2 regions of the Variovorax sp. RCC_210 genome follow, and region 1 is predicted to be linked to the other one. Evidence: predicted binding sites of a transcription regulator. Region 1 holds the regulator's gene; the other holds the start of a gene.
What was found. The regulator HrcA, encoded in region 1, represses chaperone genes, less so after heat shock. The targets are predictions, from matches to a motif close to TTAGCACTCNNNNNNNNNGAGTGCTAA.
Positions count from the first base shown of each region.

Region 2: the regulator HrcA is predicted to act here: its motif matches at 5,640-5,666, upstream of AB6807_RS17330 (co-chaperone GroES).

Region 1 covers NZ_JBFUPJ010000013.1:202,341-218,048, forward strand. Annotated here, with positions in the region: gene recN (DNA repair protein RecN) at 1-638, opposite strand, end outside; gene AB6807_RS29450 (NAD kinase) at 640-1,551, opposite strand; gene hrcA (heat-inducible transcriptional repressor HrcA) at 1,583-2,590, shown strand; tRNA gene AB6807_RS29460 (tRNA-Ile) at 2,631-2,707, shown strand; tRNA gene AB6807_RS29465 (tRNA-Arg) at 2,792-2,868, shown strand; tRNA gene AB6807_RS29470 (tRNA-Arg) at 2,985-3,061, shown strand; gene greB (transcription elongation factor GreB) at 3,121-3,696, shown strand; gene AB6807_RS29480 (bifunctional (p)ppGpp synthetase/guanosine-3',5'-bis(diphosphate) 3'-pyrophosphohydrolase) at 3,701-5,956, opposite strand; gene rpoZ (DNA-directed RNA polymerase subunit omega) at 6,050-6,253, opposite strand; gene gmk (guanylate kinase) at 6,292-6,912, opposite strand; gene AB6807_RS29495 (YicC/YloC family endoribonuclease) at 6,924-7,847, opposite strand; gene AB6807_RS29500 (serine/threonine-protein kinase) at 7,939-8,946, shown strand; gene AB6807_RS29505 (PP2C family serine/threonine-protein phosphatase) at 8,951-9,862, shown strand; gene rph (ribonuclease PH) at 9,917-10,648, shown strand; gene rdgB (RdgB/HAM1 family non-canonical purine NTP pyrophosphatase) at 10,697-11,296, shown strand; gene hemW (radical SAM family heme chaperone HemW) at 11,304-12,584, shown strand; tRNA gene AB6807_RS29525 (tRNA-Ser) at 12,628-12,715, shown strand; gene AB6807_RS29530 (ESPR-type extended signal peptide-containing protein) at 12,834-15,708, opposite strand, start outside.
Region 2 covers NZ_JBFUPJ010000005.1:161,010-176,717, forward strand. Annotated here, with positions in the region: gene AB6807_RS17310 (carbohydrate kinase) at 1-889, shown strand, start outside; gene AB6807_RS17315 (AraC family transcriptional regulator) at 916-1,872, shown strand; gene xylB (xylulokinase) at 1,900-3,381, shown strand; gene groL (chaperonin GroEL) at 3,553-5,208, opposite strand; gene AB6807_RS17330 (co-chaperone GroES) at 5,261-5,551, opposite strand; gene AB6807_RS17335 (Zn-dependent hydrolase) at 5,814-7,070, shown strand; gene AB6807_RS17340 (LysR family transcriptional regulator) at 7,042-8,016, opposite strand; gene pyrB (aspartate carbamoyltransferase) at 8,171-9,130, shown strand; gene AB6807_RS17350 (sulfite exporter TauE/SafE family protein) at 9,124-9,879, shown strand; gene AB6807_RS17355 (phospholipase D family protein) at 9,922-11,541, opposite strand; gene AB6807_RS17360 (TonB-dependent siderophore receptor) at 11,715-13,835, shown strand; gene AB6807_RS17365 (PepSY-associated TM helix domain-containing protein) at 13,865-15,052, shown strand; gene AB6807_RS17370 (hypothetical protein) at 15,049-15,264, shown strand; gene AB6807_RS17375 (metallophosphoesterase) at 15,519-15,708, shown strand, end outside.

The DNA.
Region 1 (15,708 bases):
CGCGAATGCGCGGTCGACAGCTCTTCCCACTCGTCGGCGCCCGGTGCGAGCTTGGCGACTTCGGAAATCTGCCACTGCAGCCGTTCGCGTTCGCGCTGCAGCGAGTCTTGCGCCGAGCGCGCGTGCTCGAGCGACGAAAGCGCCTGCCGCCAGCCGTGCCACGCGGCATCGAGCGCGTCGGTGCGCACGCCCGCGTAGGCGTCGAGCAGGCCGCGCACGGCCTCGGGCCGGGTCAGGCTCTGCCAGGCGTGCTGGCCGTGGATGTCGAGCAGGTGGTCGCCCAGCTCGCGCAGTTGCGTGGCCGTGGCGGGGCTGCCGTTGATCCAGCCGCGGCTGCGGCCCTGCAGGTCGACCGTGCGGCGCAGCAGCAGGGCATCGCCGGCTTCGAAGCCGCCTTCGTCGAGCCAGGGGGCCAGGGCCGGGTCGGCGTCGAACTCGGCGCTCACGTCGAGCCGCTCGGCGCCTTCGCGCACCGCGCCGGCATCGGCCCGGTTGCCCAGCGCCAGCTGCAGCGCGTCGATCAATATGGATTTGCCCGCGCCGGTTTCACCGGTCAAGACCGTGAAGCCGCCGGACAGGTCGAGTTCGAGTGATCGCACGATCACGAAGTCGCGCAGTGCGATGCGTCGCAGCGCCATGTCAGGAGCCCCCTTCGTTCCAGTGAAGTTTCTTGCGCAAGGTGTCGAAATAGCTCCAGCCGCGCGGATGCAGGAAGCGCACCCGGAAGTCGGAGCGGCGCACCACCACGCGGTCGCCGATGGCGAGCGAGGCGAGCGATTGCATGTCGAAATTGGCGCTGGCGTCGCGTCCGCCGACCAGCTCGATGACGATCTCGTCGGCATCGGGCAGCACCACCGGGCGGTTCGACAGCGTGTGCGGCGCGATGGGCACCAGCACCCAGCCGGGCACCGCCGGGTGCAGCAAGGGGCCGCCGGCCGACAGCGCATAGGCCGTGGAGCCCGTGGGCGTGGCGATGATCAGGCCGTCGGCGCGCTGGCTGGCCACGAAGTGCCGGCCGACCGACACGCGCAGCTCGACCATGCCGGAGGTGGCGCCGCGGTTGACCACCACGTCGTTCATGGCGAGCGCGTCGAACACCGAGGCGCCGTCGCGCATCACGCTCGCGTGCATCAGGCTGCGATGGTCTTCTTCGTATTCGCCGGCCAGCATGGGAATCAGCGTGGCCTGGTAGTTGTCCAGCGGAATGTCGGTGATGAAGCCAAGGCGGCCGCGGTTGATGCCGATCAGCGGAATGCCATAGCTGGCGAGTTGCCGGCCGATGCCGAGCATGGTGCCGTCGCCGCCGACGACCAGGCCCAGGTCGCAGCGCTGGCCGATTTCCTCGACCGTCAGGGCTTCGTAGCGTGGGTGGGGCGGGGCACTTTCTTCGTCTTCCTTGCAGGTGGAGCGTTCGACGAAAACCTTGCAGCCCTGCGACTCCAGGAAGGCCCCGATGTTTTCCATCACACCGTCGCGAGCGTCCGCCTGCGCTCGGGCGCCGGAAGCCTGGTATTTGCCGATCAGGGCGACGTGACGAAAGCGAGAGGTCATATCTCACAAATTACAACACTAAAATCTTGCAATGCTGGACGACCGTGCCAAGTTGCTGCTCAAGACGCTCGTCGAGCGCTACATCGCCGACGGGCAACCCGTCGGGTCACGCACGTTGTCGCGTTCCGCGGGGCTCGACCTGTCGCCCGCGACCATCCGCAACGTCATGTCCGACCTCGAAGGGCTCGGGCTGATCGCCAGCCCGCACACCTCTTCGGGCCGCATTCCGACGCACCGCGGCTACCGCCTGTTCGTCGACACCATGCTGACCGCCCAGCGTGAGCACATGAACACGCCGAGCCTTGCGCCCGACCAGCCGCAGAAGGTGATCGCCAACGCGGCGCACCTGCTGTCGAACATGTCGCAGTTCGTGGGCGTGGTGATGGCGCCGCGGCGTGCCTCGGTGTTCAAGCAGATCGAGTTCCTGAGGCTGTCCGAGAAGCGGCTGCTGGTGATCATCGTGTCGCCCGACGGCGATGTGCAGAACCGGGTGATCTTCCCGGAGGCCGACTATTCGCAGTCGCAACTGGTCGAGGCCTCCAACTACATCAACGCGAACTATGCGGGCCTGACCATCGAGCAGGTGCGCGACAAGCTGCAGTCCGAGATCGAGACGCTGCGCGGCGAGATCGCCACGCTGATGCAGGCTGCGGTGAAGGTCAGCTCCGAAGTGCTGACAGAGGCGCAGGAAGACGATGTCGTGATTTCCGGCGAGCGCAACCTGCTGGCGGTGAGCGACTTTTCCAGCGACATGGGCCAGCTGCGCCGCGCCTTCGAACTGTTCGAGCAGAAGGCGCAGCTGATGCGGCTGCTCGATGTGTCGAGCAAGGCAGAAGGCGTGCGCATCTTCATCGGCGGCGAGAGCCAGGTGGTGCCCTTCGAGGAGCTGTCCATCGTCAGCGCCAACTACGAGGTCGACGGGCAGGTGGTGGGCACGCTGGGCGTGATCGGGCCGACGCGCATGCCGTACGAGCGGATGATCCAGATCGTCGATATCACCTCGCGGCTGGTGACCAACGCATTGAGCCATCGCAAGTAGCGTGGGCTGTGGCGCGGCGCGAATAGAATCCGTGCCGCGTGGGCCGTTAGCTCAGTTGGTTAGAGCAGCGGACTCATAATCCGTTGGTCGATGGTTCAAGCCCATCACGGCCTACCACCACCGCCAGTTGCACCAGGTTGTGCAAAGCTTTTTGGATGTCTTCGAGGAAGCCCGCGAAAACGGGATATAATCGTGGGCTCAGCGGCTGTAGCTCAGTTGGATAGAGTACTTGGCTACGAACCAAGGGGTCGTGGGTTCAATTCCTGCCAGCCGCACCAACTCTTTAAAGCCCGGAAGATTCGTCTTCCGGGCTTTTTTCTTTTGTGACGACCGCGTGTCTGCGATCAGGTAAATCCTAAAAGGTCGAGAAAAGCGGGCTATAATTGCAAGCTGTGCGGCTGTAGCTCAGTTGGATAGAGTACTTGGCTACGAACCAAGGGGTCGTGGGTTCAATTCCTGCCAGCCGCACCACTACATAAAAAGCCCGCAACGAAAGTTGCGGGCTTTTTTCTTTTTTGGAGGATTTTGCGTTGAGCAAGGCATTCACCAAGGAAACGGATTCCGACGGGGACGACGACGGCGCCGATGGCGCCCTGCCTCCGCTGCCCGCCGGCAGCAAGAACTACATCACCCCCGACGGTTACGCGCGCCTGCGCGACGAACTGCTGCAGCTGATGGACGAGGAGCGCCCCAAGATCGTCGAGACCGTGCACTGGGCCGCCAAGAACGGCGACCGCTCCGAGAACGGCGACTACCTCTACGGCAAGAAGCGCCTGCGGGAAATCGACAGGCGCATCCGCTTTCTCACCAAGCGGCTCGAAATCGCAGAAATCACCGACCCGTCGGTGCATCACGGCCGCGATCAGGTCTTCTTCGGCGCCACGGTGCGTTATGCCGACGAGGCGGGCGACGAGCGCAGCGTCACCATCCTCGGCATCGACGAGGCGGAGAGCGCAAAGGCGCAAGTCAGTTGGATCTCTCCGATCGCTCGAGCTTTGCTCAAGGCGCGCGAAGGCGACGTCGTAAAGCTCGTGACGCCGGGTGGCGCGCACGAGGTCGAGATTCTTTCGGTGAACTATCCCGCGCCGCGCCCGGCCGAAGCCTAGAGGCTCAGGGAGCGGGAACCGTCCGCGAGGCAGTCAGGACGGATGCGGTCCGCCGTGCGGCGCGCAGCACGGCGTCTAGATGCGTCCGGTCGCGCACCGCGATCACGAAGCGCAGGTCGGTCGAATCCTGCGGCGTCTCGTCGGCCATTTCCACGTGCGTGATGTCGGCTTCGGCATCCGCCAACGTGGCCGCGACCCGCGCGAGCACGCCCTTGTCGTTGCGCACGGTAATGACCACGCCAGTTTCGAAAGCGCGCGTGGGTTCGTCCGCCCACTCGACGGCGAAGAAGCGTTCACTGTCCTTGTGGCGCAGGCGCTGGCCGACACCGCAGTCTTCGGTGTGCACCACCAGGCCTTCGCCGTGCCCCAGATAGCCGACGATCTGGTCGCCGGGAATGGGGCGGCAGCACAGCGCGAAGCGCACGGACGAGTTCTCGCTGCCGTCCAGCGTGACCGCGCCCTGCGACACCGTCTCGTGCGAGATGAAGCGCTCGCGGCTCAGCAGCAGCGCGTCGGGCCGTTCGCCCAGTTCGGACAGCATGGACACCAGCCGTTTCGCGACGATGCTGGCGATGCGCTTGCCCAGACCGATGTCGGTCAGCAGTTCGGCGCGGGTCCGGTTGCCGGTGAAGCGCAGCAGCTTTTCCCACAGCGGCTGGTGCTCCTCGTCGTTCTCGGGCAGCTTGCTCAGCCCCTCGGCGCGCAGCGCCTGGGCCAGCAGCTTCTCGCCCAAGCCTTCCGACTCGGCGTGCGCCAGCGTCTTCAGGTAGTGACGGATCTTGGAGCGTGCCCGCCCGGTTCGCACGAACCCGAGCCATGCCGGGTTGGGCGTGGACACCGGCGCGGTGATCACCTCGACCACGTCGCCGTTCTTGAGCTCGGTGCGCAGCGGCACCTGGTCGCCGTTGATGCGCGCGGCCGATGTGTGGTCGCCGATGTTGCTGTGAATGGCGTACGCAAAGTCGACCACCGTGGCGCCGCGCGGGAGCGCCATGATCTGGCTCTTTGGCGTGAACACATAGACCGCATCCGGAAACAGGTCGACCTTGACGTGGTCCCAGAACTCGGCGGCGTCGCGCGTCTCGTCCTGGATGTCGAGCAGCGATTGCAGCCACTTGGTGCCCAGGCGGTCGTTGCTCGCAGCGTTGGGCTCGGCCGCCTTGTACAGCCAGTGCGCCGCCACGCCGGATTCGGCCACCACGTGCATGGCCTCGGTTCGCAGCTGGAACTCCACGCTCACGCCAGCGGGCCCCACCAGCGTGGTGTGCAGCGACTGGTAGCCGTTGAGCTTGGCGATCGCGATGTGGTCCTTGAACTTGCCGGGCAGCGGCTTGTACATCTGGTGCAGGATGCCCAGCCCGGTGTAGCAGGCGATCACGTTCGGCACGATCAGCCGGAAGCCGTAGATGTCGGTCACCTGCGCGAAGCTCAGGTGCTTTTCTTCCATCTTTCGATAGATGGAATACAGCGTCTTTTCACGCCCGGCGATCCGCAGCGTCATTCCGGCGGCGGAGAAGGCCGTTTCGACCTCTTTCTGCACCTTCTGGATCAGGTCGCGGCGTCGACCTCGCGCCTTGGCCACCGCTTTCGACAGCGTGGCGTAGCGCCAGGGCTTCAGGTGCCGGAACGACAGTTCCTGCAGTTCGCGATAGGTCTGGTTCAGTCCGAGGCGGTGCGCGATGGGCGCATAGATCTCGAGCGTTTCGCGCGAGATGCGGGCCCACTTCTCGCGCGGCGCATCGGCCAGCGTGCGCATGTTGTGCGTGCGGTCGGCCAGCTTCACGAGAATGACGCGCACGTCGCGCGCCATGGCAAGCAGCATCTTGCGGAACGACTCGGCCTGGTTTTCTTCGCGGGTGTTGAACTGCAGCTTGTCGAGCTTGGTGAGCCCGTCGACCAGTTCCGCCACCGGGGCACCGAAGCGTTCGATGAGTTCGGGCTTGGTGACGCCGCAGTCTTCGATGGCGTCGTGGAGCAAGGCCGCCATCAGCGCCTGCGCGTCGAGCTTCCACTCGGCGCATTGCGCCGCCACCGCGATCGGATGGGTGATGTAGGGCTCGCCGCTGTTGCGCAACTGGCCCAGGTGCGCCTCGTCGGCGAAGCGGTAGGCGCGCCGTACCAGTTCGGTGTCTTCGGGGCTCAGGTAGTCGAGGCGCGCCGTCAAGGCGGCGAAGCTTGCGGCGGCTGCGTTCAGCGCCGCCGGGCTCGGTTTCGGCGGGCCTTTGGGGGCTTGGGACTGATGTTTGGCTACCGCGCTCATGTCTATCACTTTAGCGTGACCGCTGTATGGACGCGTCCGGGCATAAAAAAAGCACCGCTTTGCGGTGCCTTTTCGTTGCAGGGCTGCGTCAGATCAGCCCGGCACCTTCTTGAGCATTTCGAGGCCGATCTTGCCTTCGGCGATTTCGCGCAGGGCGGTGACGGCGGGCTTGTTCTTGCTCTCGATCTTCGGTGCGTGGCCCTGGCTCAGCATGCGCGCGCGGTAGGTCGCGGCCAGAACGAGCTGGAAGCGGTTCGGGATGTTGACGAGACAATCTTCGACGGTGATGCGGGCCATGATGAGAATCTTTCTGTCGGTGAGCGAGGGCTCGGGTATCAGGGGATGTTCAGTGCGGCGAATGTGTCGGCACGCGCACGGCGCTGTGCGGAATACCGGAGCCGCTGAGCGTGGACGATCGCCTTGAGATCGAAAAGCGCGCGCTCAAATAACTCGTTGATTATAACGAAGTCGAATTCCCCCGCCCGTGCCATCTCTTCGGCGGCGTTTTTCAGGCGCAGTTCGATGACCGAGGCGCTGTCTTCGCCGCGCCGTTCGAGCCGCGAACGCAGTTCTTCCCAGCTGGGCGGCAGGATGAAGATCATCACCGCGTTGGCGAAGGTCTTGCGGATCTGCAGCGCGCCCTGGAAGTCGATTTCAAGGATCACGTCCGCTCCCTGGGCGATGCGCTCCTCGACGGCCCGCTTCGACGTGCCGTAGCGGTGCCCGTGCACATGCGCCCATTCCACGAAGCCGTCCGCCGCAATCAGCGCGTCGAACTCCGACGGCGAGGCGAAAAAGTACTCGCGGCCGTGCTTTTCCTGGCCGCGCGGCGACCGGGTGGTGTGCGACACCGAAGGCTGGACGGCCGAATCGAGCTCCATCAGCGCCTTCACCAGGCTCGATTTGCCGGCGCCGCTGGGCGCCGCGACCACGAAGATATTGCCGGGGTAGTCCATTCTTTCGCTCGTCATTCGATGTTCTGCACCTGTTCGCGCATCTGCTCGATCAGCACCTTCATGTCCACGCCGATGCGCGTGAGTTCCAGCGCCGCCGACTTCGAGCCCAGGGTGTTGGCCTCGCGGTGCAGCTCCTGGATGAGGAAGTCCAGGCGCTTGCCGATCTCGCCGCCCTTTTTCAGCAGCCGCTCGATCTCGTCGAGATGCGAGTTCAGCCGGGTGAGCTCCTCGGCCACGTCGATGCGGATGGCAAAGGCCGTGGCCTCGGTCAGCGCGCGGTCCTGGGCTGCCTCGGGCAGGGTGCCGCCGGTGCCGGCAGTCAGGCCCATGGCCTCCTGCCAGCGTTCCAGGAAGCGGGTGCGCTGCTGTTCGACCAGCTGGGGCACCAGCGGGCCGGCCTGCAGCACCAGGGTGCGCAACTGCCCCAGGTGGGCGTCGAGCATCTTGGCCAGCCGGGCGCCTTCGCGCTGGCGGGCCGACATCAGGCCGTCGAGCGCCTTGCCGGCGACGTCGAGCAGGTCGGCACCCCAGTCGCCGCGGGCGGCGCTGTCGCCGCCGGCCAGGCGCAGCACGTCGGCCACGCTCAGCTCCCGGGCGCCGGGCAGCCAGGCCTTGACGCTGTCCTGCACGCCGTTGAGCCGCTGGAGCAGCTTCACGGAGGGCTCGACGACGCCCGCCTGGGCGGTGTTCTCGATGGCGGCGCGCACCTCGACCTTGCCGCGCTTGAGCTTGCCCGTGAGCAGCTCGCGCAGGGCGGTTTCATGCTGGCGGAGTTCTTCCGGCAGCTTGAAGGTCAGGTCGAGAAAGCGGCTGTTGACCGAGCGGATTTCTACCCCGAGCCGGCCTGCGGCGGTAGGCCGTGCATCGGCTTCGGAGTGGCTGCCTGCGGACCCGTTCTGGCCGCTGGCGTAGCCGGTCATGCTGTAAACTGGCATTGCGCCTCACTGTGGTTTTGCTTGCATGCACCGAGGCGTCGGCACGGCGTTCGCTTGCCGCACCATCGCCTTCGGGCGAAACTCCCGGATTATGTCAAAGGTCAAGCCTACGCCCCTGTCGCCCGATACGGTCATCGGCGGATACCGCGTGATCCGCCGCCTTTCGGCGGGCGGTTTCGGCGTTGTCTACCTCGCGATCGACTCCAACGGCCAGCAGGTCGCCATCAAGGAATACCTGCCGTCCTCGCTGGCCACCCGCGGGCCCGGCGAGCTCAACCCGCAGGTGCCGCCCGAGAAGCTGTCGCTCTACCGCCTCGGCCTGAAGAGCTTCTTCGAAGAAGGCCGCTCGCTCGCCCAGATCTCGCATGCCTCGGTGGTCAGCGTGCTCAATTTCTTTCGCGAGAACGAGACCGTCTACATGGTCATGAACTACCTGGAGGGCGCCACCCTGCAGGATTTCGTGGTCACCGCGCGCGACCTGAAAAAGCAGAAGGTGTTCCGCGAGTCGACCATCCGCTCGCTGTTCGACGAGATCCTGCGCGGCCTGCGCATCGTGCACCAGTACAAGATGCTGCACCTGGACATCAAGCCGGCCAACATCTTCGTCACCGACGACGACCGCGCCGTGCTGATCGACTTCGGCGCCGCGCGCGAGGTGCTCAGCAAGGAAGGCATCTTCATCCGCCCGATGTACACCCCCGGCTTCGCCGCCCCCGAGATGTACCGGCGCGATTCGTCCATGGGCCCGTGGACCGACATCTACGCCATCGGCGCCTGCATCTACGCCTGCATGCAGGGCTATCCGCCCAACGACGCGCCGCGGCGCATCGAGAAAGACCGGCTCAGCCTGTCGCTGTCGCGCCTGCGCGGCGTGTATTCCGACAACCTCATCGAAGTGGTCGAGTGGTGCATGTCGCTCGATCCGCTGTCGCGCCCGCAATCGGTTTTCGCGCTGCAAAAGGAGCTCAGCCGCGAGGGCGAGCGCCGCTACACCAAGCTCACGGTGGGCGAGAAAGTGCGCCTGTCGATCGACAACATCCGCTCCTTCGACAAGAAGAGCCTGCCCAAGGCTGTAGCGCCCACCACGCGCCCCGCATGACATCATGAAATTCTCCGTCTTCCAGGTCAGCCGCAAGGGCGGTCGTGTCAAGAACGAAGACCGCATGGGCTATTGCTACACGCGGGAATCGGGGCTGTTCGTGCTGGCCGACGGCATGGGCGGCCACCCCGAGGGCGAGGTGGCGGCGCAGCTCGCGCTGCAGACCATTGCCGCGCTCTACCAGCGCGAGGCGCGCCCGACCGTGAAGGACGTGAAGGCCTTCCTGGCCGAGTCGGCCATGGCCGCGCACCAGCAGATCATGCGGTACGCCAGCCACAAGGCCATGCTCGACACCCCCCGCACCACCGTGGTCGCGGCCGTGCTGCAGAACTCCACCGCCACGTGGATGCACTGCGGCGACTCGCGCCTGTACGTGGTGCGCGACGGCCGCCTGCTGGTGCGCACGCGCGACCACTCCCACGCCGAGCGCCCCAAGCCCAACGCCTCCGACGCGCCCGTCAACCGCAACCTGCTGCTGACCTGCCTCGGCTCGCCGACCACGCCGCTGTTCGATGTGTCGGCGCCCATGGCGCTGCAGCGCGGCGACCGCCTCATGCTGTGCTCCGACGGCGTGTGGGGCGTGCTGGACGACGAACTCATCGTGCACACGCTGTCCTCCGGCAAGCCCGTGTCCGACGCCGCGCCCGACCTGGCCGAGATGGCGCTGCGCAAGGGCGGCTCCCACAGCGACAACGTCACCCTCATCGCGCTCGAATGGGAAATGCCCGACACCGCCGCGGCCGACGACCGCAGCGGCGTGTCTACCGAGACCATCGAGGACGGCGTGTTCGCCTCGACCATCCAGGCCGGCATGCCCTCCGACAGCGAGACCGACGACCTCGACGAAGACGCCATCGAGCGCTCCATCGCCGAGATCAACGAAGCCATTCGACGCTCCGCCGCACGCAAGACCTGAACGCCACGGCGCGCGCGGCCTTTTCCTTTTCTCTCCTTTTCCGGTTTTCAAACAATGACTGCTTTCACACGAAGCGGCGGCCGTGCCGCCGACCAGCTGCGCCCGGTGCGCATCACCCGCGGTTTCACCATCCACGCCGAGGGCTCGGTGCTCATCGAGTTCGGTCAGACGCGCGTGCTGTGCACCGCCTCGGTCGAGGAGAAGGTGCCGCCGCACAAGAAGGGCAGCGGCGAAGGCTGGGTGACGGCCGAATACGGCATGCTGCCGCGCGCCACCCACACCCGCAGCAGCCGCGAGGCCGCCAAGGGCAAGCAGACCGGCCGCACGCAGGAAATCCAGCGCCTCATCGGCCGCTCGATGCGCGCCGTGTTCGACCTGGCCGTGCTCGGCGAACGCACCATCCACCTCGACTGCGACGTGCTGCAGGCCGACGGCGGCACCCGCACCGCGGCCATCACCGGCGCCTTCGTGGCCGCGCAGGACGCCGTCAACAAGCTGCTGGCCTCCGGCGCGCTCAAGGCCTCGCCTATCAAGGGGCACGTGGCCGCCATTTCGGTGGGCATCGTCAGTGGTACGCCGCTGCTCGACCTCGAATACACCGAAGACTCGGCCTGCGACACCGACATGAACGTCGTCATGACCGGCGCCGGCCACTTCGTCGAAGTGCAGGGCACGGCCGAAGGCGTGGCCTTCACGCGCGACGAAATGAACGCCTTGCTCGGACTGGCCGAGAAGGGTATCAACGAACTCGTGACCCTGCAGCAGCAGGCACTGCTCTCCGACTGACAACAGCCACTGGCGCCCGTCGAACGGACGCCACAGCCATCCTGACTCATGAAACTGGTTCTTGCTTCCAACAACGCCGGCAAGCTCGCCGAACTCCAGCAGCTGTTTGCCGAGCTGTCCGTCACCCTGGTGCCGCAGTCGGCACTCGGCGTGGGCGAGGCTGAAGAACCCTTTCGCACCTTCGTGGAAAACGCGCTCACCAAGGCGCGCCACGCCAGCGCCGCCACCGGCCTGCCGGCCATGGCCGACGACGCCGGCCTGTGCGTCGACGCCTTCGGCGGCCTGCCGGGCGTGGACACCGCCTACTACGCCACGCAGTTCGGCTACGCCAAGGGCGACGCCAACAACGTGAAAGCGCTGCTGGAGCAACTCGACGGCGTGGCCAACCGCCGCGCCGCGCTCGTCAGCACGCTGGTCGCGTTGCGCAGCCACGACGACCCCGAGCCGCTCATTGCCGTCGGCCGCGTGGTCGGCGAGATTGCGGCGGCGCCCATCGGCGACAACGGCTTCGGCTTCGACCCCGTCATGTACCTGCCAGGCTTCGGCAAGACCTTCGCCCAGCTCTCGCCCGAAGTGAAGAACGCCAACAGCCACCGCGGCCGCGCCGCGCAGGCCATGCTCGCGCTGATGCGCGAGCGCTGGTTCTGAGGCGCCGATGGCTACCGTTTTTCCGATCCAGCCGGCACAGCCGGACCAGCCCACGGGCCAAGCAAACGCCGGGCAGGCCAACGACGTGCTGCACTGGATGCGGCCCGGCCCGCTGCAGCTCTCGGCGCTGCCGCCGCTGTCGCTGTACATCCACCTGCCGTGGTGCCTACGCAAGTGCCCGTACTGCGACTTCAACTCGCACGAATGGCGCGCCACCAGCGAGGCCGACATCGACGGCCTGCCCGAGGCGGCGTACATCGACGCGCTGGTCGCCGACCTGGACGCGGCGCTGCCGCTCATCTGGGGCCGCACCGTGCACACCATCTTCATCGGCGGGGGCACGCCCAGCCTGTTCTCGCCGCAGGCCATCGACCGCCTGCTGGGCGACGTGCGTGCGCGGCTCAAACTGGCGCCCGACTGCGAGATCACGCTGGAGGCCAACCCCGGCACCTTCGAGCGCAACCGCTTTCGCGCCTACCGCGCCGCGGGCGTCACGCGCCTGTCGGTGGGCGTGCAGAGCTTCAACGACGCGCACCTGAAGGCCCTGGGCCGCGTGCACGACCGCGCGCAGGCCATCGCCGCGCTCGAAGAGGCCGCGCAGGCGTTCGACACCTTCAACCTCGACCTGATGTACGCGCTGCCGGGCCAGACCATGGAAGACCTGGACGCCGACCTGAGCCAGGCGCTGGCGCTGGCGCCGCCGCATCTCTCCATCTACCACCTGACCATCGAGCCCAACACCTGGTTCGCCAAGTTTCCGCCGACCCTGCCCGAGGACGACATCGCCTACGCCATGCTCGACCGCATCACCGAGCGCACCGGCGCGCAGGGCATGTCGCGCTACGAGGTCTCGGCCTATGCGCGGGACGGCCACGTGTGCCAGCACAACCTGAACTACTGGCAGTTCGGCGACTACCTGGGCATTGGCGCCGGCGCCCACAGCAAGCTGAGCTTTGCGCACCGCATCGTGCGGCAGGTGCGCTATCGCGAGCCGCGGCTGTACATGGAGAACGCGCGCGCGGGCGCCGCGGTGTCGCAGAGCGACGAGGTGGCGCTGGCCGACCTGCCGTTCGAGTTCATGCTCAACACGCTGCGCCTGAAGCAGGGCTTCACGCTGCCGCAGTTCAGCGAGCGCACCGGGCTGGCGATGACGTCGATACAGCGCGGCCTGGAAGAAGCCGAGCGCAAGGGGCTGGTGGCGCGCGACCTGTTCCGCGTATGGCCGACCGAGCGCGGGCTGGATTTTCTGAGTGACCTGCAGACGCTGTTCCTGCCCGAGGGCGACTGAGCGCGTCGGTGGGCCGCGCCGCCGGCTTAGAATCGCCGGCTCCGGAGAGTTGGGTGAGTGGTTTAAACCAGCAGTCTTGAAAACTGCCGACGTGAAAACGTCCGTGAGTTCGAATCTCACACTCTCCGCCAGAATCGATCTCTGGCAGTTTTTGAAAGTCCCGCGCAGTCTCTGCGACGGGACTTTTTCCATTGGGCGGTTACCTGCGGCGCATCAGCCCTCTGGCTACCTCGATCTCCGGGCGCCCCGTCAGTCCCACACACCCGAGATACCTGCACGCACGCCCGCGGTGCCGGCCGAGGTGGCGGTGACACCGCCCGTCACGCTCCAGCGGCCGTTCTCCGCCGTCTTGCGCAGCGAAGCACCGACCGCCGTCTGGCCCTGGTAGTGGCCCAGGCCGGCCGCATAGGTGACTTTGCCTGCGACGTACGGCGCGCTCTCGAGCGCCATCGCAGCCGCAGTGCCCGCATAGGACTTTTTCGCCACATCGCGCAACGCGCTGCCGAGCTGGTTGGCGCGCGCGTTGGTGTAGTTCATCGACGCCGCCGTGGCGCTGTTGAGCTGGTTCACATTGACCGCGTCGTTGCCCTGCACGCCCGGCGCCACGTTCGAAATGCGCGTGCCGTCGGGCGCCTGGCCGTTGCCCATCGTCATCTGGCCGTAGTTGGTCGTGCCGTCGGCGTGGGTGTCGTACTGCACCGAGCCCGCCTTGACGGCGTTCGCAGAAGCCTTCAATTGCGCCACGTTGGCCGCATCGCTGTCCGCCGTGCCCGCGGCAACGCCGGTGATCTGGCGGAACTGCCCGTTGCCTGCATCGCCTACGAACACCGCGCCTTGCGTGCCGGTGGTCGCCCGCACCGCCGCGGCCTGCTGCGCGCTCGCACCGACCGGTACGTGGCCAACCACGCCCGCCGCGGCCGACGCCACAGAGCCCGAGCCCAGCGCAACCCCGCCCGTCTGCTGCACCACCGCCTTGAAGCCGATGGCCGTGCCGCTGGCCGATGTCGCCTGCGCGCCCGAACCCACGGCCACGGACGAAGCACCGCCGGCCACCGCCTGCGGCCCCACCGCCACGGCGTCGGTGCCGCTCGCGTTGGCATCGGGCAGAGCGGAGTTCGAGCGGAAGTACTTGATGCCGCCCCCGCCGTTGATCGCGTGGTTGACCGTGCGCAGGTTGTCGTTCACCGAACCCAGTGCGCCGCCGACGTTGTCATAGGTGTTGCCCTGCACGGTGTAGCTCGGCGCGTTGCCTTCGTTCAGGTTCGCGCCGCCGCCCAGCGCGCGCGACACCGCTGTGTTCGCGGCGGCGAGCTGCGCGCCGTTGACGGCATCGGTCGACCGGTCGTTGACCGCGCCCTGCGCCACGTTGCCGATCCGGGTGCCGCCCGTCCTGCCGCCGTCGGTGGAGGCCGGGCCGCCCAGCGTCGCTGCGCGCTTGTCTGCACCGTCGTACTGGAGCGCGTTGCCCGCCGCGGTCGACACCCGCCTCAACTGGCCGAGATTGACGGCATCGCCGTCGCCCGTGCCGGCGGCCACGTTGGTCACGCGCTGCGCCGCGCCTGGGTTGTCGGAATTTCCGTCCCTGCCCACCAGCACCAGTTCATTGGCACTGCCTGTGCGCTGCAGCGGGCCGGACTTGCCGTCGTTGATGCTCGCGTTCAGGTTCCTGATGTCGTTGCCGAGGTTGGCGACGTTCTGGTTGGTTGCATGCAGCTGGCCGCCGTTGACCGCGTCCCTCGAGCCTTCGGCCAGGTTGCCGTCGGCGACGTTGCTCAGCCTCACCGGCGCGGTCAGCGGCGCCGCGCCGTCGGCGCCCGCGCCGCCCAGCGTGATGTGGGTCTTTGCCTGCGTGCCGTCCGCGTTCCTGTCGTACTGCAGCGCGTTGTCCGCCTTGGTGCCCGCAGCGGCCACCGCCGCGTTGACCGCGTGCAGCTGGCTGCCGTTGACCGCATCGGTCGAGGTGGCCGACAGGGTGCCCGCCTTCACGTTGGTCAGTTGCTGCGCGGCGCCCGGCGCGGCGCCGGTGCCGCCCGGCGCCACCAGTGCGAGCTGGTCGTCGTTGCCCGTTTGCCGCACCGGACCGACCGCGCCGTTGGAAACCGCGCGGCCGAGGTTGTCCAGCGCGCCCTGCACCGTCGTGGCGGTGCCGCCGCCGACCGTGACGAAGGTCGGCGGGGTGTACACGCCGTTGGCGTAGGTGCCGCCCAGCGCGTTGCCGATGCCTGTGCCCAGTGCGTTCAGCTGGCCGCCGTTGACAGCGTCCTTCGATCCCGCGACCACGTTGCCGTCGGCCACGTTCGCCAACCGCACAGCGTCCGTTGCAGGTGTGCCGTCTGCGTTGTTGCCTCCCAGCGTGACGCGGGTCTTGTCGACGGTGCCATCGGCCCTCTTGTCGTACTTCACCGCCTCGTCCGCAAGCTGGTCGAGTTGACCGCGGTTGATCGCGTCGTCGGGCGCGGTGCCGTTGCCGACGCGGGTGATCGTCGAGCCGCCGGCATCGACGCCGGCCGTGGTCACGCTCGGGCCGCCTTGCACGGTCAAGCCGTTGCTGCCCAGCGTGGCGCTGCTGAAGCCGGGCGCGCCTGGTGTGCCGGTGGTGGAAGTCACCGATTCGAAGGTCGGCGTCTTCGACACGTCCACCTTCAACTGATTGCCGGCACGAGACACCGTGGTGTTGCTGCCGTCGATGAAGTCGACCGCACCGCCCGGTGCGAGGTTCAGGGCGTCCACACCGTTGACGCTCAGGCGCCACCCTTTGCCAGCCGTCGCTCGCACTGCATCGAGCTGCCCGCCGTTGACCGCGTCCCTCGAGCCGACTGCCACGTTGCCGTCCGCCACATTGCCCAGCCTCACCGGCGTGCTGGCGCCCGCGCCGCCCAGCGTCACGCCGGTCCGGCCCTGCGTGCCGTCTGCGTTCCTGTCGTACTGCACCGCGCTGCCGGCGAGCGCGTCGAGTTGGCCCACGTTGGCCGCATCGGTCGGTGCCTTGCCGGCCGCGACGTTGCCCAGCGTTTGCGCAGTGCCGGGCGCAGCGGTGGTCGCACCCGGCGCGAGCAGCGTGAGCTGGTCGGTCTTGCCGGGAGCAGCCTGCACCAGGCCGGTTGTGCCCGCGGCAATGCTGTCG
Region 2 (15,708 bases), on a different contig from region 1:
CTCGCCGCTCAACACGGCAGTGGCCTGCGCCCGGCTCGGGCAGCCCACCGGCTTCTTCACGCAGCTGTCGACCGACCTGTTCGGCGAGCGGCTGATGGGTTTTCTTCAACGCAACGGCGTGGACACGAGCTTCGTGCTGCGCAGCAACGCGCCCTCCACGCTGGCTTTCGTCGAACGCACGCCGCAGACCAACCGCTACGCGTTCTACACAAGCGGCAGCGCCGACGCCACCTGGGCGCCCGAGCCGCTGCCGCAGCTGCCGGCGGACTGCCGCTTCCTGCACTTCGGCTCGATCTCGCTGCTGCAGCAGCCGGCCGCCACGCGCATCGCCGACCTGATCGCGGCGAACAGGGGCCGCTGCGTGATCGTGTTCGACCCCAACGTGCGGCCCAGCCTGATTCCGGACATGGCCTCCTACCGCGAGCGCGTGTCCGGCTGGTTCGCGCTGGCCGACCTGGTGAAGCTCAGCGACGAAGACGCGGAGCTGCTGGCGCCGGGCCAACCGGTCGATGCGCTGGCCGCGCAGATCCTGCAGGCCGGCGCGCGCGCCGTGATCGTCACGCGGGGCGGCGACGGCGCGACGCTGTGGCGCACCGGGCATGAAGCCCTTGCCGTGGCCGCGCCGCGCGTGCAGGTGGTGGACACCATCGGCGCGGGCGACACCTTCACGGCCGGGCTGTCGGTGTCGTTGCTGGCGCACGGCGTGGAGCAGCCTGCGCAGCTCGCCGGGCTGAGCGACGAGACCTGGCGCGAGGTGATGGGCTTTGCCGCCACCGCCGCCGCCCTGAACTGCACCCGCGAGGGTGCGGACCCACCGACGCTGGTCGCGGTTCACGCCGCGCTCGCGCAGGCACAGAATTCCGCTGCCGAACCTGCCTCCCGGCCCTGAGCCGTGCGGCCTGAACCGTTGCTGCCATGACGACGTCCACACGCAAGCGTTCGATTCCCCGCCAACGCCAGCCCGAGCTGGAGCGCGACTTTGCGCGCTCCCCCTCGCTGGGCTACGAAGCGCCCGAAGAAACCGGCCTGGTGCGCTGCCTGGCGCACGGCTTTCCCAGCCCGCTGGTGCGATGGCACTTCCATGAAGACTACGAGCTGCACCTGATCACCGAGACCTCGGGCAAGGCCTTCATCGGCGACTGGATCGGGCCGTTCCAGCCCGGGCACCTGGTGCTGTGCGGACCGCGGCTGCCGCACAACTGGATCTCGCTCGACGTGCCCGAAGGCGGCGCCGCCGGGCGCGACCGGGTGATCCAGTTTCGCCACGAGCCCATCGAGCGGGCCGCCGCCGAGATTCCGGAGCTGCGCGAGGTGATGCAGCTGCTGGAGCGCGCGCGCCACGGCATCGAGTTCTTCGGCATGTCGCAGCAGGCGCAGAGCCACTGGGACCACATCAAGGCCGCGCGCGGCGTGCGCCGGCTGGGCCTGTTCTGCGAGTTCCTGGCGGACCTGGCCGACTGCACCGACTACCGGCTGCTGTCGAGCGTGCAGATGCAAGGTGCACAGGGCGCGGACGGCGACGCGCAGGTCGACCAGATCAACGGCATCGTCAACCGCATCACCAACAACATGGCGGAGTCGATCTCCATGTCGGACGTGGCCGCCGAGCTGGGCATGAGCGAGAGCCGCTTCAGCCGCTTCTTCAGGCGTTCCACCGGCAACAGCTTCACCGACTTCGTCAACCGCGTGCGCATCAACAGCGCCTGCCACCTGCTGATGCAGACCGATCACTACGTGACGGACATCTGCTACCAGGTGGGCTTCAACAACGTGGCCAATTTCAACCGGCGCTTTCTCGAGATCAAGGGAATGACGCCCAGCGAGTTCAGGAAGCAGGCCGACACGCGCTTCGGCAGCGGCCTGCCGTCCTGAGCATTCCTGTTTTCCAGGGGGTTCATCTTGTATCTGGGACTCGACCTCGGCACGTCCGAGCTCAAGGCGCTGCTGCTCGCCGACGATCACCGCATCGTGGGCGTGGCGCGCGCGCCGCTCACGGTCGAACGGCCGCGACCGTTGTGGTCCGAGCAGGCGCCGCAGCAGTGGTGGCAGGCGCTGGAAGAGGTGATGCGCGCGCTCGGCAAGTCGCACCCCGAAGAACTCGCCGCGGTGCGCGCCATCGGCCTGTCGGGCCAGATGCACGGCGCCACGCTGCTCGACGCGGCGGGTGAGGTGCTGCGCCCCGCCATCCTGTGGAACGACGGCCGCAGCGCCGCCCAGTGCGAGGCGCTCACGCGCGCCGTGCCGCGGCTCGGCGACATCGCGGGCAACCTCGCGATGCCGGGCTTCACCGCGCCCAAGCTGATGTGGGTGCGCGAGCACGAACCGCAGGTGTTCGCGCGCACGGCACGCGTGCTGCTGCCGAAGGACTGGCTGCGCTTCATGCTCAGCGGCGAGGCGGTCAGCGAGATGTCGGACGCGGCCGGCACGCTGTGGCTCGACGTGGGCGCGCGCGACTGGTCCGATGAGCTGCTGGCCGCGACCGGCCTCACGCGCGCGCACATGCCGCGGCTGGTCGAGGGCAGCGAGGTGTCGGCGCGGCTCAAGCCCGAGCTGGCCGCGCGCTGGGGCCTCGGGACGGGCCAAGGCCAGAGCGAGGTGCTGATTGCCGGCGGCGCGGGCGACAACGCCGCCAGCGCGGTCGGCATGGGGCTGGTGGAGCCGGGGCAGGGCTTTGTCTCGCTGGGTACCTCGGGCGTGGTGTTCGTGTCGACTGACCGCTTCCTGCCGAACCCCGCGCAGGCCATGCATGCGTTTTGCCACGCGCTGCCCGGGCGCTGGCACCAGATGTCGGTGATGCTCTCGGCCGCCAGCGCCGTGAGCTGGGCCGCGAAGACGTTCAGGTTCGCCGACGAATCCGCGCTGCTCGAGGCGGCGGCTTCCGTCGCGGCCGACCAGCGTGCGCGTTGCCCGTTGTTCCTGCCGTACCTGTCGGGCGAGCGCTCGCCGCACAACAACGCGAATGCGCAGGGCGTGCTGTTCGGCCTGACGCATGCGCACGGCCCCGCGGAAATTGCCTACGCGGTGGTCGAGGGCGTGAGCTTCGGCTTGCGCGACGGCTTCGACACCTTGCGCCTGCCGGCTGACATGCCGCTGCGCGAAGTCGCGCTGGTGGGCGGCGGTGCGCGCAGCGTGTGGTGGGGACAGTTGCTGGCCGACATCTTCGGGGTGCCGCTCACGCTGTACGCGGGCAGCGAGACCGGCGGTGCGCTGGGCGCGGCGCGCCTGGCGTGGCTGGCCGATGGTGGCGCCGTGGCGGAGGTGTGCACGCTGCCGCCGGTGAAGCAGGCGTTGGTGCCGTCGAGGGACGGGGCCGAGGGCCACAAGGCGCGCCATGCGCGGTTCCAGGCGCTCTACGCCGCGCTGAAAGACCAGTTCTATTAGCCGACGGGCTCCAGCAACATTCCGAGCGCCCATAAAAAAACCCGTCGCAAGACGGGTTTTTTTATTTCGCGAAACACCGCGGAACCGGCTTTGCCGGGCCGCAGGTGTTGCCCCCGGTAGGGGGTTGGCGTAGCGGACACGAAGTGCCGCGCAGCCTGGGGGCGAGCGAATTTACATGCCCATGCCGCCCATGCCGCCCATGCCACCCATGTCGGGCATGCCGCCGCCGCCAGCACCCGACTCGTCCTTGGGTGCGTCAGCAACCATGGCTTCGGTCGTCAGCAGCAGCGAGGACACCGAAGCGGCGTTCTGCAGTGCGGTGCGGGTGACCTTCGTCGGGTCCAGGATGCCCAGCTCGAGCATGTCGCCGTACGTGTCGTTCGCAGCGTTGAAGCCGTAGTTGCCCGAACCGGCCAACACAGCGTTCACCACCACCGAGGCTTCGCCGCCGGCGTTGTTCACGATTTCGCGCAGGGGCGCTTCGATGGCCTTCAGCACGAGCTTGATGCCGGCTTCCTGGTCGGCGTTGTCGCCCTTGACCGAGGTGCCCACAGCTTGCTTGGCACGCAGCAGAGCCACGCCGCCGCCAGCCACGACGCCTTCTTCCACTGCAGCGCGGGTAGCGTGCAGGGCGTCTTCCACGCGAGCCTTCTTTTCCTTCATTTCGACTTCGGTGGCAGCGCCGACCTTGATCACTGCCACGCCGCCGGCCAGCTTGGCCACGCGCTCTTGCAGCTTTTCACGGTCGTAGTCGCTGGTCGCTTCTTCGATCTGAACGCGCACTTGCTTCACGCGGGCTTCGATGTCACCAGCAGCGCCGGCGCCGTCGATGATGATCGTGTTTTCCTTGCCCACTTCGATGCGCTTGGCTTGACCCAGGTCGGCCAGCGTCACCTTTTCGAGCGTCAGGCCCACTTCTTCAGCGATGACCTTGCCGCCCGTCAGGATGGCGATGTCTTCCAGCATGGCCTTGCGGCGGTCGCCGAAGCCAGGAGCCTTCACAGCCACGACCTTCAGGATGCCGCGGATCGTGTTCACGACCAGCGTAGCCAGGGCTTCGCCTTCGACTTCTTCGGCAATGATCAGCAGCGGACGGCCAGCCTTGGCGACTTGCTCCAGCACCGGCAGCAGGTCACGGATGTTGCTGATCTTCTTGTCGAACAGCAGCACGAAGGGGTTGTCCAACAGCGCCGATTGCTTCTCGGGGTTGTTGATGAAGTAGGGCGACAGGTAGCCGCGGTCGAACTGCATGCCTTCGACGACGTCGAGTTCGCTGTCCAGCGACTTGCCGTCTTCCACGGTGATCACGCCTTCCTTGCCGACCTTGTCCATCGCGTCAGCGATGAGCTTGCCGATGGTTTCGTCGCTGTTGGCCGAGATGGAGCCGACTTGCGCGATTTCCTTGGAGGTGGTGGTGGGCTTGGAAGCCTTCTTCAGCTCGGCGACCAGGGCCGTGACAGCCTTGTCGATGCCGCGCTTCAGGTCCATCGGGTTCATGCCGGCAGCCACCAGCTTGAAACCTTCGCGAACGATGGCTTGTGCCAGCACGGTCGCGGTGGTGGTGCCGTCACCGGCGTTGTCCGAAGTCTTGGAGGCCACTTCCTTCACGAGCTGGGCGCCCATGTTCTGCAGCTTGTCCTTGAGTTCGATTTCCTTGGCGACCGACACGCCGTCCTTGGTCACGGTGGGGGCGCCGAACGAGCGTTCGAGCACCACGTTGCGACCCTTGGGGCCCAGGGTGACCTTGACTGCGTTGGCCAGGATGTTCACACCCTCGACCATGCGTGCGCGGGCTTCTCCGCCGAAGACTACGTCTTTTGCTGCCATGATGAATTAACTCCGAAAGGATTGGATTTGAATGAATCGGAAGGGAGAAGGCTTACTTCTCGACGACTGCGAACAGGTCGTCTTCCTTCATCACGAGCAGTTCGTCGCCATCGACCTTGACGGTCTGGCCGCTGTACTTGCCGAACAGGACGCGGTCGCCGACCTTGACGGTCAGTGCGGCCAGTTCGCCCTTGTCGTTGCGCTTGCCCGGGCCCACGGCCAGGACTTCGCCCTGATCGGGCTTTTCGGCGGCTGCGTCGGGAATGACGATGCCGGAGGCGGTCTTGGTTTCGCTGTCAACACGCTTGACGATCACGCGATCGGCCAAAGGACGAAGTTTCATTGCATCTCCTGGATATGGATAAGAAACGGGTTTGTGGTCGGGCACCGGACAAGGCCGGAGCGCCCATTCGACTGGAAGCGAGTGGCTGTTAGCACTCATCAACAGCGAGTGCTAATCATAAGGGCAATCGATGACGTTTCAAGGGCAGGGAAATGCCCCGGCGGCTTCAAGGGCGCCGGCCAGGGCGTCTGAAAGAGTGCTTTATGGCTTGCATTACCCGTCCACGCTTCAAAGAAAGCGCCGGCCCGGCCACCATACGGGGATGCCTCCAATCCTCTCCATCCAGCCCGAGCGCCTTTGGCGTCGGCTCGAAACCCTCGCTTCCTTCACCCGCCCCGACGTTCCCTGGACCCGCCGCGCCTTCTCGCCCGAATTCGAACGCGCCAGGCAGTGGCTGCGCGGCCAATTCGAGGAAGCGGGGCTCGCCGTGCACCTCGACGCCGCCGGCAACCTGACCGGCCGGCGCGAAGGCAGCCAGCCCGGGCTGGCACCACTGGTGACTGGCTCGCACTGCGACACCGTGGTGGGCGGCGGTCGTTTCGACGGCATCCTGGGCGTGCTCGCGGGGCTCGAGGTGGCGCAGTCGCTGCACGAATCGGGCGTGGTGCTGCGCCATCCGCTCGAAGTGGTCGACTTCCTGTCCGAGGAGCCCAGCGACTACGGCATCTCGTGCGTGGGCAGCCGCGCCTTTGCCGGCACGCTGGACGACGCCATGCTCGCCGCATGCAACGAGGCCGGCGAAAGCCTCGCCCAGGCCATGCAGCGCATCGGCGCCCGGCCCGACGCGCTGGCCGGCGCGGCCAGGGGCCCCGGTGGGGTCGCCGCCTTTGTCGAGTTGCACATCGAGCAGGGCCCAGTGCTCGAGCGCGAGGGGCTGCCCATCGGCGTGGTCACCGACATCGTGGGCATCCGCCGCGTGGCCCTCACCGTGACTGGCCAGCCCGACCACGCCGGCACCACGCCGATGGACATCCGCCGCGATGCGCTGGTGGGCGCGGCCCGGCTGATCGACGCGGTGCACCGCGAGGCCAGCGCCATGGACGGCCAGCCGCACTATGTGGTGGCGACCATCGGGCGCATTTCGATGAGCCCCAACGTGCCCAACGCCGTGCCCGGCCGGGTCGACATGGTGCTCGAAGTGCGCAGCAACGCGCAGGCGGTGCTCGACGAATTTCCGGAGCGGGCCATCGCGCTGTGCAGCGACGACCTGCGGCAGTTGCGGGTCAGCTGCAGCGCCGCGCCGCTGACCCGCACGCCGCCCACGAAGTGCAGCGACCTCGTCATGCAGGCCGTGGCCCGCGCGGCCGACCGCCTCGCGCTGCCCCACAGGGCGCTCCCCAGCGGCGCCGGCCACGACGCCATGCACGTGGCGGCGACCGGGCCCATGGGCATGATCTTCATTCCCTGCCTCGACGGGCGCAGCCACTGCCAGGAAGAGTGGGCGAGCAAGGAGCAGGTGGCCGCCGGCACCCGCGTGCTGGCCGAAACGCTCAGGGAGCTCGACGCGCCGGCGCCGTAGCGTCTTTCGCCGGTTCGCCGTTGGCCGCTTCCACGGCGCGCCCCGCGGCGACCACCGCGTCGATCACCTGCCGCAGGCCCTTGCTCACGGGCTTGTCGTTGCGCGTGACCAGCGCCAGCGTGCGGTGCAGCGGCGGCTGGAGCGGCCGCAGGTCGAGCTCGGCGTGATGGCCGCGCCCCGTGACCGCCATCTTCGGCAGGATGGCGACGCCCAGCCCGGCCGCCACCATTTCCTTGATGGCTTCGACGCTGTCGAACTCCATCACCGGCGGCGACGCGTGCCCGCCGCGGCGAAGCCAGTCGTCCACGAGGCCCCGCGCGCTGGCGCCGGGCACGAACTTCACGAGCGGGAGCGCCCCCAGCGTGGCCGCCGACACCTCGGCCGGCCAATCGGCGCTGCCGCGCTGGCAGATGGCCACGAACTCGTCCCGCAGGATGGGCGTGACCGCCAGCGCGCGTGAAGCGACAGGCAGCGTGACCAGCGCGACGTCGACCGTGTTGTCCTCCACGCGCCGCACGTAGCCCTCGGTGTTGCCGGTGCTGACGATGATGTCCAGCAGCGGGTATCGCGCGCGCAGGTCGCGCAGCACCGGCGGCAGCAGGTAGAGGCAGCCGGTGCCGCCCGTGCCCAGCCTCACGCGGCCCGCCACGCCGGCCGAATGGAAGGTGGCGGCGTTGATCGCGTTCGTCAGCGCCGTCGCCACGTTCGGCAATTCGGCCAGCAGGTCCGCGCCTGCAGGCGTCGGCCCCACGCGCCGACCGACCCGTTCGATCAGGCGCACGCCAAGACGCCGCTCCAGTTGCTTGACCTGCACGCTCACCGCCGGCTGCGTCACGCCGAGCCGTTCGGCCGCCGCCGAAAAACTGCCCAATTCAAGAACAAGTGAAAAAGTGCGCAGTTGTTCGAAATTAATGGACAAAGCCAAATCGTTTTTTATGGATTGCATAACGGCGCACGAAATTTTTTAAGCATGAACGAATACAGAATCACTTGCAGGGGGCGAAGAGCAAAACACCAGTCGAACAAATAGATGGCCGGTTTATATGCCAAGACCCCCAAGAACGCGTTTTCAAACAAAAGAACTGCTCAGGGGGATTGGCATGCAGGACCTTATTTCCATCGATGATCTTTCCAGGACCGAAATAGAAACATTGTTTTCTAACATTGACCATATACGGCGCTCGCCCGAAGACTTCCGGCGCGCGCTGACCGGCAAGGTCGTGTGCACGCTCTTCTTCGAGCCCAGCATGCGGACCCGATTGAGTTTCGAGGCGGCGGCCTACCGGCTCGGCGCGCGCGTGCTGAGTGTTTCCGACGTGCGCAACACTCGCGTCGAACTGGGCGAAAGCCTGCTCGACACCACGCGCATGGCCGGCTTCTACTGCGACGCCGTGGTCGCCCGCCATGCGGAGGACGACGTCATGCGCCGCATCAAGGGCACGGTGGGCGTGCCGCTCATCAACGCGGGCGAGGGCCGGGTGCAGCACCCGACGCAGACCCTGATCGACCTCTACACGCTGCACGACCATTTCGGCGGCGTCGACAACCTGCACATCGGCATTGCCGGCGGCATCCGGTATTCGCGCGCGGCAAGGTCGCTGATTGCGGGGTTGCGCAAATTCAGCAACGTCCGCCTGCATATCGTCGATTCGGCCCTCGACGGCGATGAAGGCAGCGAATTTCCGCCACAACTGGGCAAATTGCACGGCGTGGCGCCGCAAATGTATTCGTCCATGAAGGAAATGATCGGCCATGTCGACCTGGTCTACATGGTGCGCGTGCAGCAGGAACAATTCACCGACCCGGCCGTGTACCTGCGCCAATTGCAGAAATGCCGCTTGCACCGCGCGCTGCTGTCGCGCGCGTCGCCGGGGCTGGTTGTCATGCATTGCCTGCCCCGCACCGACGAGCTCGATGTGGACATCGACGAAACCCCGCAGAACAAGTACTTCCAGCAGGCCCGCCATGGCGTGGCCGTGCGAAGCGCCACGCTGCTGCGCTGCATGACCGATTGGAAAGGCAGGAGCTCCGGCAACTCCGCGGCGGGCAGGTCGTGCTGACGGCGCTGGTGCTGGTCGGCCTGGGCCTTTTCATCGGCGTGGTGGCGGTCACCATCGGCGGGGGAGCGACCGCCGGGGTGCCGCTGTTGCTGCTCATGGGACACCCGGCGGCGCAGAGCATTGCCACGGTCAAGTTCGCGCTGCTCGGTTCGTTCGCGACCGGTTCGCTCGCGCGCCGCGGCGACGCCTCCGAGCGCACGAAGATGCCTTGGGTGGTCTGGCCGCTGGCTGTCGTCGGGTCGGTGTCGGGCTCGCTGCTGGTGGTGGGCATTGCCGACCGGGTGTTGAAGATCGTGGTGGCGCTGCTGATGGTCGTCATTCTGTGGGTCACGCACCGCACCGACTTCTCGCGGCGCCCGCGCGACGCACAGGCGCGGCCGCCGCCCGCGCCGGTGGGTGTCGCGGTGATCTTCGGGCTGTGCGTGTACTCGGGCTTCTTCGGGGCGGGCTTCGGCAGCTTTCTGATCTTTGCGCTGATGCATTGCTACGGCCTGAGCTTCAGCGAAAGCGCGGCGGTCATGACACGCATCAACCTGCTGGTGGTGGGGGCCTCGGTGACCACCTTCATTTCGAGCGGCACGGTCGACTTCGGGCTGGGCATTCCGTTGCTGGTCGGTTGCGCGGTGGGCGGCTGGCTCGGCGCATGGGTGGGCCGCGTCGCGAGCCCGAAGCGCATGAAGGCCGCGTTCCTGGCCTTCACCTTGTTGCTGGGAGGCAAGCTGCTGTGGGAGGCAGCGGTGGCCGGATAGCAGCCGGCCGGCTGCAGTGCTCGAGCAGCAGCCGGCCCGTTGCTACAGCTGGTCCGTCGGCACGAACCAAGAGAACAGCAGCAGCTGCAGCCGCGTGAGCATGCTCGAGTCGGGTTCGCTGTCGAGCACCTCGTTCTGCACGTCGCCGGTGCCCACCCATTGCACGTTCTGGCCGTCGGGCTTCAGGGTCACGCGGTACACGCCCTCGATGTCGTCGAGCTGGTAGGCGAACAGCAGGGCCTGCGTCAGGTCGAAGCTGCGCACGCGCACGCCGAACTCGGTGTTCAGCCGGGCGGAGCGCGGGTCTAGGTTCATGGAGCCCAGCAGCACCCACTGCCGGTCGACCAGCGCCAGCTTGGCGTGCAGCCGGCCGCGCGCCTTCTTCAGCAGGTCGCGAAACTGCCCGGCGCGGCGCAGCTGCTGGGTGCTCACCTCGTACAGGTTCACGCCCAGCTTGAGCATGTCGACGCGGTAGCGGTTGTAGTTGATGTTCACCAGCGGCTCGTCGCTGTCGGCCAGCGAATTGGTGATGACGGTGATGTTCACGCCGTGCGCGCGGCCCATGCGGATGCGCTCCATGCCCTCGTCGCCTGGAATGAAGTACGGCGAGATCACCACCACGTTCGACTGCGCGGTGGCCACCATTTCATGAAAGCGCTGCGCCAGCGGTTCGGTGGGGTGCGCCATGACGCCCAGCGCCTTGTTGGGGCTGTCGGCCGTGGCGTTGGCCTCGGCGCGCATCCACTTCAGCTCGCCGACGTTGGCCAGCTGCGCGCCCAGCGGCAGGTCGCCCAGCAGGTCGGTGATGGGCAGCGGGTCGGGCGGCGGGGCGTGCGCGGGGGAGGTGGCCTCCTCGAAATCGGCCTTGAGCTCGGCCGGCGTGCGGCTGGTGCTGGCCACCCGCTGCAGCGGGTAGACCACGTCGCTGTTCCAGTAGGTGTCGAAGATGGCGGCCGACTCCGGCACCACCGGGCCGGCAAGCAGCAGCTCGAAGTCGATGAAGTTCGCGCTCTCGCTGCGCAGGAAGTATTCGTCGGCCAGGTTGCGCCCACCCGCGATGACCATGGCGCCGTCGGCCACGAACAGCTTGTTGTGCATGCGGTGGTTGAGCCGGCGGAAGTCGGTGAAGAACTCCAGCCAGCGACCCGACGAATGGTCGCGCGCGTTCACGAACGGGTTGAACAGCCGCACCTCGGCGTTGGGCTCGGCGGCCAGGCCGAGCAGCAGGCGGTCCATGCCGGCGGTGTAGAAGTCGTCGAGCAGCAGCCGCACGCGCACGCCCCGGCGCGCGGCGTTGCGCATTTCGCGCAGCAGCAGGCGGCCGGTCTTGTCGTTGCCGAGCTGGTAGGTCTGGATGTCGAGCGACGACGTGGCGCGGCGCATGAGCTCCAGCCGCGCGTCGAGCGCGAAAGAAGCCTCGATCAGCGGGCGCATGCTGGAGAGCCCGTCGGGCGGGGAATTCAGGCTCGTGGCCGCGCGGCCGAGTTCGGTGGCGGCGGAGGCCGGAATCGCGAGCGTCGGCGCCTCGGCGGTGAGGCCGCGCGGCGGCAGGCCGGCGCAGCCGACCAGCGCGAAGGCCACGAAAAAGACTGCTGCCAGGGCCATCGGGCGCAGAGCCGGACCGCGCAACGCGGGAAACAGGAAGGCAATGAGCTTGAGCATGAGGGCGGCCAGCGCACGGGGCGTGCGGGCGGCATGGTAGCTGCTCCGCCTCCAAACCAAAGACGCAATTTCACAACGCAACGCCCTTCGCCCAGGTTGGAAATTGCCAAACCGCTAACTTCCGGCTAATAAAATGAGAATAGTTCTTAATAGTATTTGGAGAGATGTCGGGTATGAGCAAGTTGGTCGCGCGGCGCAAGGCCGCATCGGTGCTGGTCGGATGCCTGGCAATCTACGCACAGCACCAAGTGCTGGCGCAAACGGCGAATTCCGGGTCGTTGCCTGAAGTGCGGGTCGACGCCAATGCCGAAGCCGAGACCGCCACTTCCGCCGTCATCGGGTACCGCGCGAAGAACGCGGTCACCGCCACCAAGACCGACACGCCGCTGGCGGAAACGCCCCAGTCCGTCACCGTGGTCACGCGCGACCAGATGGTCGACCAAGGCGCCACCAACCTGCAGGACGCGCTCACGTACGCCGCGGGCGTGCGCTCCGACGCCTACGGCCTGGACTCGCGTTCGGACAGCTTCTCGGTGCGCGGCAGCGATCCCTCGGTCTACCTCGACGGCCTGCAGACCTTTTCTTCCGGCTGGTACACGGCCACGGCACGCCCCGATCCCTACACGCTGGAGCGCCTCGAGGTGCTGCGCGGGCCGGCCGGCATGCTGTTCGGCGCCGGCACGGCCGGCGGCGTGGTCAACATGGTCAGCAAGCGGCCGCAGCAGCAGGCGTACCGCGAAGTGGGCGTGCAGCTCGGCTCCTTCGGTCGCAAGCAGGTGCAGGCCGACTTCACCGGCCCGCTGACGGCCGACGGCGACTGGTCGTACCGCCTGGTCGCGCTGCAGCGCAAGTCCGATACGCAGGTCGACTATGTGCCGGACGACCGCTCGCTCGTCATGCCGTCGCTCACCTGGCGGCCCAGCGCCGCCACCTCGTTGACATTGCAGGCCCTGTGGCAGAAGGACAAGACCGGCAGCACCTCGCAGTTTTTCCCATGGCAGGGCACCATCCTGCCGAACGTCAACGGACCGCTGCCGTCGAGCCGGTTCATCGGCGAGCCGGGCGACGGCTACGACACCGAACGCAAGACCTTCGGCTGGATGTTCGAGCACAAGTTCAACGACGACTGGACGTTCCGGCAGAACTTCCGCATGTCGCGCACGTTCAACGACTCGCACTACCACTACGGCGACTTCTTCTCGCTGCCCGGCGGCTGGGGCCTCGACCCCGTCGGCCAGCGCCTGCTGGGCCGTGTCAACGACAAGTCGCTGACCTGGACGCGCATGACCGGCGTCGACAACCACGTCGAGGGTCACTTCAACACCGGCGCGCTGCGCCACACCTTCCTGGTGGGCGCCGAATACTCGCGCCAGCGGCAGGACAAGATCGAAGGCTCCACGTTCAGCAGCATCGACGCCTATGCCCCCGTCTACGGCATCGGCTACGTGCCCGTCACCGAGCTGGCCGCCCGGCCCCGCACCACGCAGCGCAACGCAGGCGTCTACGTGCAGGACCAGATGAAGCTGGACAACTGGATCTTCGTGGCCGGGCTGCGCCATGACCGCAGCACCTCCGGCACAGCGGGCAGCGACTCGGAGACGACCAGCGCCACCTCGAAGCGCCTGGGCGTGATGTACACGCTGCCCTCGGGCTGGTCGCCCTACCTGAGCTACACCGAGTCGTTCACCCCGCAGGCGGGCACGAACGTCGAGGGCAACCTGTTCAAGCCGCTGCGCGGCGAGCAGGTGGAGGCCGGCGTCAAGTACCAGCCCGCGGGTTCGGCCACGAGCTTCACGGCCTCGGCCTTCTCGCTGAAGGAAAAGAACCGCGTCGTCTCCGACAGCACCAACCCCAACTACGGCCGCCAGGTCGACTCGACGAAGAACAAGGGCGTCGAGCTCGAGCTCAAGACCACGCTGGCGCGCGACCTGGACCTGATTTCCAACTACACCTACATCGACGTCGACCACAAGCTCACCGAGCAGCCGCGCAACCAGGTCTCGGTATGGGGCAAGTACCGCTTCGCCATTGCGGGCGTGCCGGGCTTCTCGGCCGGCGCCGGCGTGCGCTACATGAGCAACTTCACCGACCTGGACGGCACCAGCGCGGGCCCGCGCGTGCCGTCGGTGACGCTGGTCGACCTGATGCTGGCCTACGAGTCGGCCAAGTGGCGCTATGCGCTGAACATCAACAACGCCACCGACAAGACCTACTTCAGCACTTGCTTGTCGCGTGGCGACTGCTGGTACGGCGCGCGCCGCAGCGTAGTCGCCAGCGCCACGTACCGTTTCTAGAATAAGCCTTACCCAACAGCCACCACGACATGAACAGCCGAAAGATCAAGACCTGGGCCTGGGTGCACAAATGGAGCAGCCTGGTGTGCACGGTGTTCATGCTGCTGCTGTGCCTCACCGGCCTGCCGCTCATCTTCCACCACGAGATCGGCCACCTGCTGGGCACCGAGGTCGAGGCGCCGAAGATGCCGGCCGGCACGCCGCGCATCAGCCTGGACCGCGTGCTCGACATCGCCAAGGCGCAGCACCCCGACCGCGTGGTGCAGTTCGCCTCGCAGCCCGAGGACGACGACGGCCTGTGGTTCGTCACGCTCACGCCCACGCCGGCGCCCACGGACGACTTCAAGTCGATCGCGGTCGACGCGCGCACCGGCCAGATCCTGGCGCAGCCCAAGTTCGACGAGGGCTTCATGTACGTCATGTTCAAGCTGCACGTCGACCTGTTCGCGGGCCTGCCGGGCAAGCTCTTCCTGGGCTTCATGGGGCTGCTGTTGCTGGTGGCCATCGTCTCGGGCGTGGTGCTGTACTCGCCCTTCATGCGCAAGCTCGACTTCGGCACGGTGCGCCGCGAGAAGCGCTCGCGCCTGAAGTGGCTCGACCTGCACAACCTGCTGGGCGTGGTCACGCTGGTGTGGCTGTTCGTGGTGGGCTCCACCGGCATGATCAACACCTGGGCCGACCTGCTCATCAAGTACTGGCAGTACGACCAGCTCAGCGCGCTGCTCACGCCCTACAAGAACGAGCCGGTGGTGGCGGTCAACGAGCGTGCCTCGGTGCAGCGCTCGATGGACGCCGCGCTGCAGCAGGCGCCCGGCATGAAGCTGTCGTTCATCGCTTTCCCGGGCACCTCGTTCTCCAGCCCGCACCACACCACCTTCTTCGTGCGCGGCAGCGAGCCCTTCACCTCGAAGCTGTTCCAGCCGGTGCTGGTGGACGCCAAGACCGCGCAGGTCACCGCGTCGCCGAAGTTGCCGTGGTACCTCACGGCGCTGCTGGTGTCGCAGCCGCTGCACTTCGGCGACTACGGCGGCATGCCGATGCAGATCATCTGGGCGCTGCTCGACATCGCGACCATCATCGTGCTGGGCAGCGGCCTGTACCTGTGGCTCAAGCGCGGCAACACGGTGCCCGCGGCCAAGAAAAACCCGGCGCATGAACCGCCCCAGGTTCCCGGCGCCGCGCAACCCACGCCGGCCGCGGCGAAGGCACAGGCATGAAGCAGCAACACCACAGCCACCAACACCCTCAGCACCAAGGCTTCTGGCGCATGTGGGGCTGGCCGATCGTGCTGGGCCTGCTGACGATCTTCGGGCTGGTCTCCGCGCTGTTCAGCGACGGCGGGCTGGGCGACATCCTGGCGTGGATCACGCTGGGCATCCCGGTGATCGTCTGCGCGTGGTTCGGCTGGCGAAAGTCGCCCGCCCGCTAGCCGCCGCAGGCATTCATTTCGTTCGAACGGCCCGTGCAGTGCACGGGCCGTTTTGCTTGCGCGCGAAAGTGCAAAGGTGAAATGGCGCAAAGGTGTAAAGCCTTCGCATGGTCAGTCGCAGGTCAGCCTGCCGTGTCATGCGTTCGCCATGGGGAGGTCACACAGCCCCCGCATGATTCGGCCGCGCTGCGCCACCCCTGGGAAGGGGAGGCGAGGCGCTTCGCCCTCATTCGCGGACTCTCTTTTCCCCTTTTATGACCTTCTCCATTTTTCGCACGTCGCGTGCGCCGTCGGCGCTCGCCACGGTGGCCGTGCTGTCGGTGCTCGCGGCCTGCGGCGGCAGCGACAACCAGCCTGGCGCCATCGTTCTTCCGCCCGCGGCGTCCACGCCCGCGCCGGCCCCTGGCGAGGCACCGCCCGTCGTCGACGCCGGCAAGCCGGTGC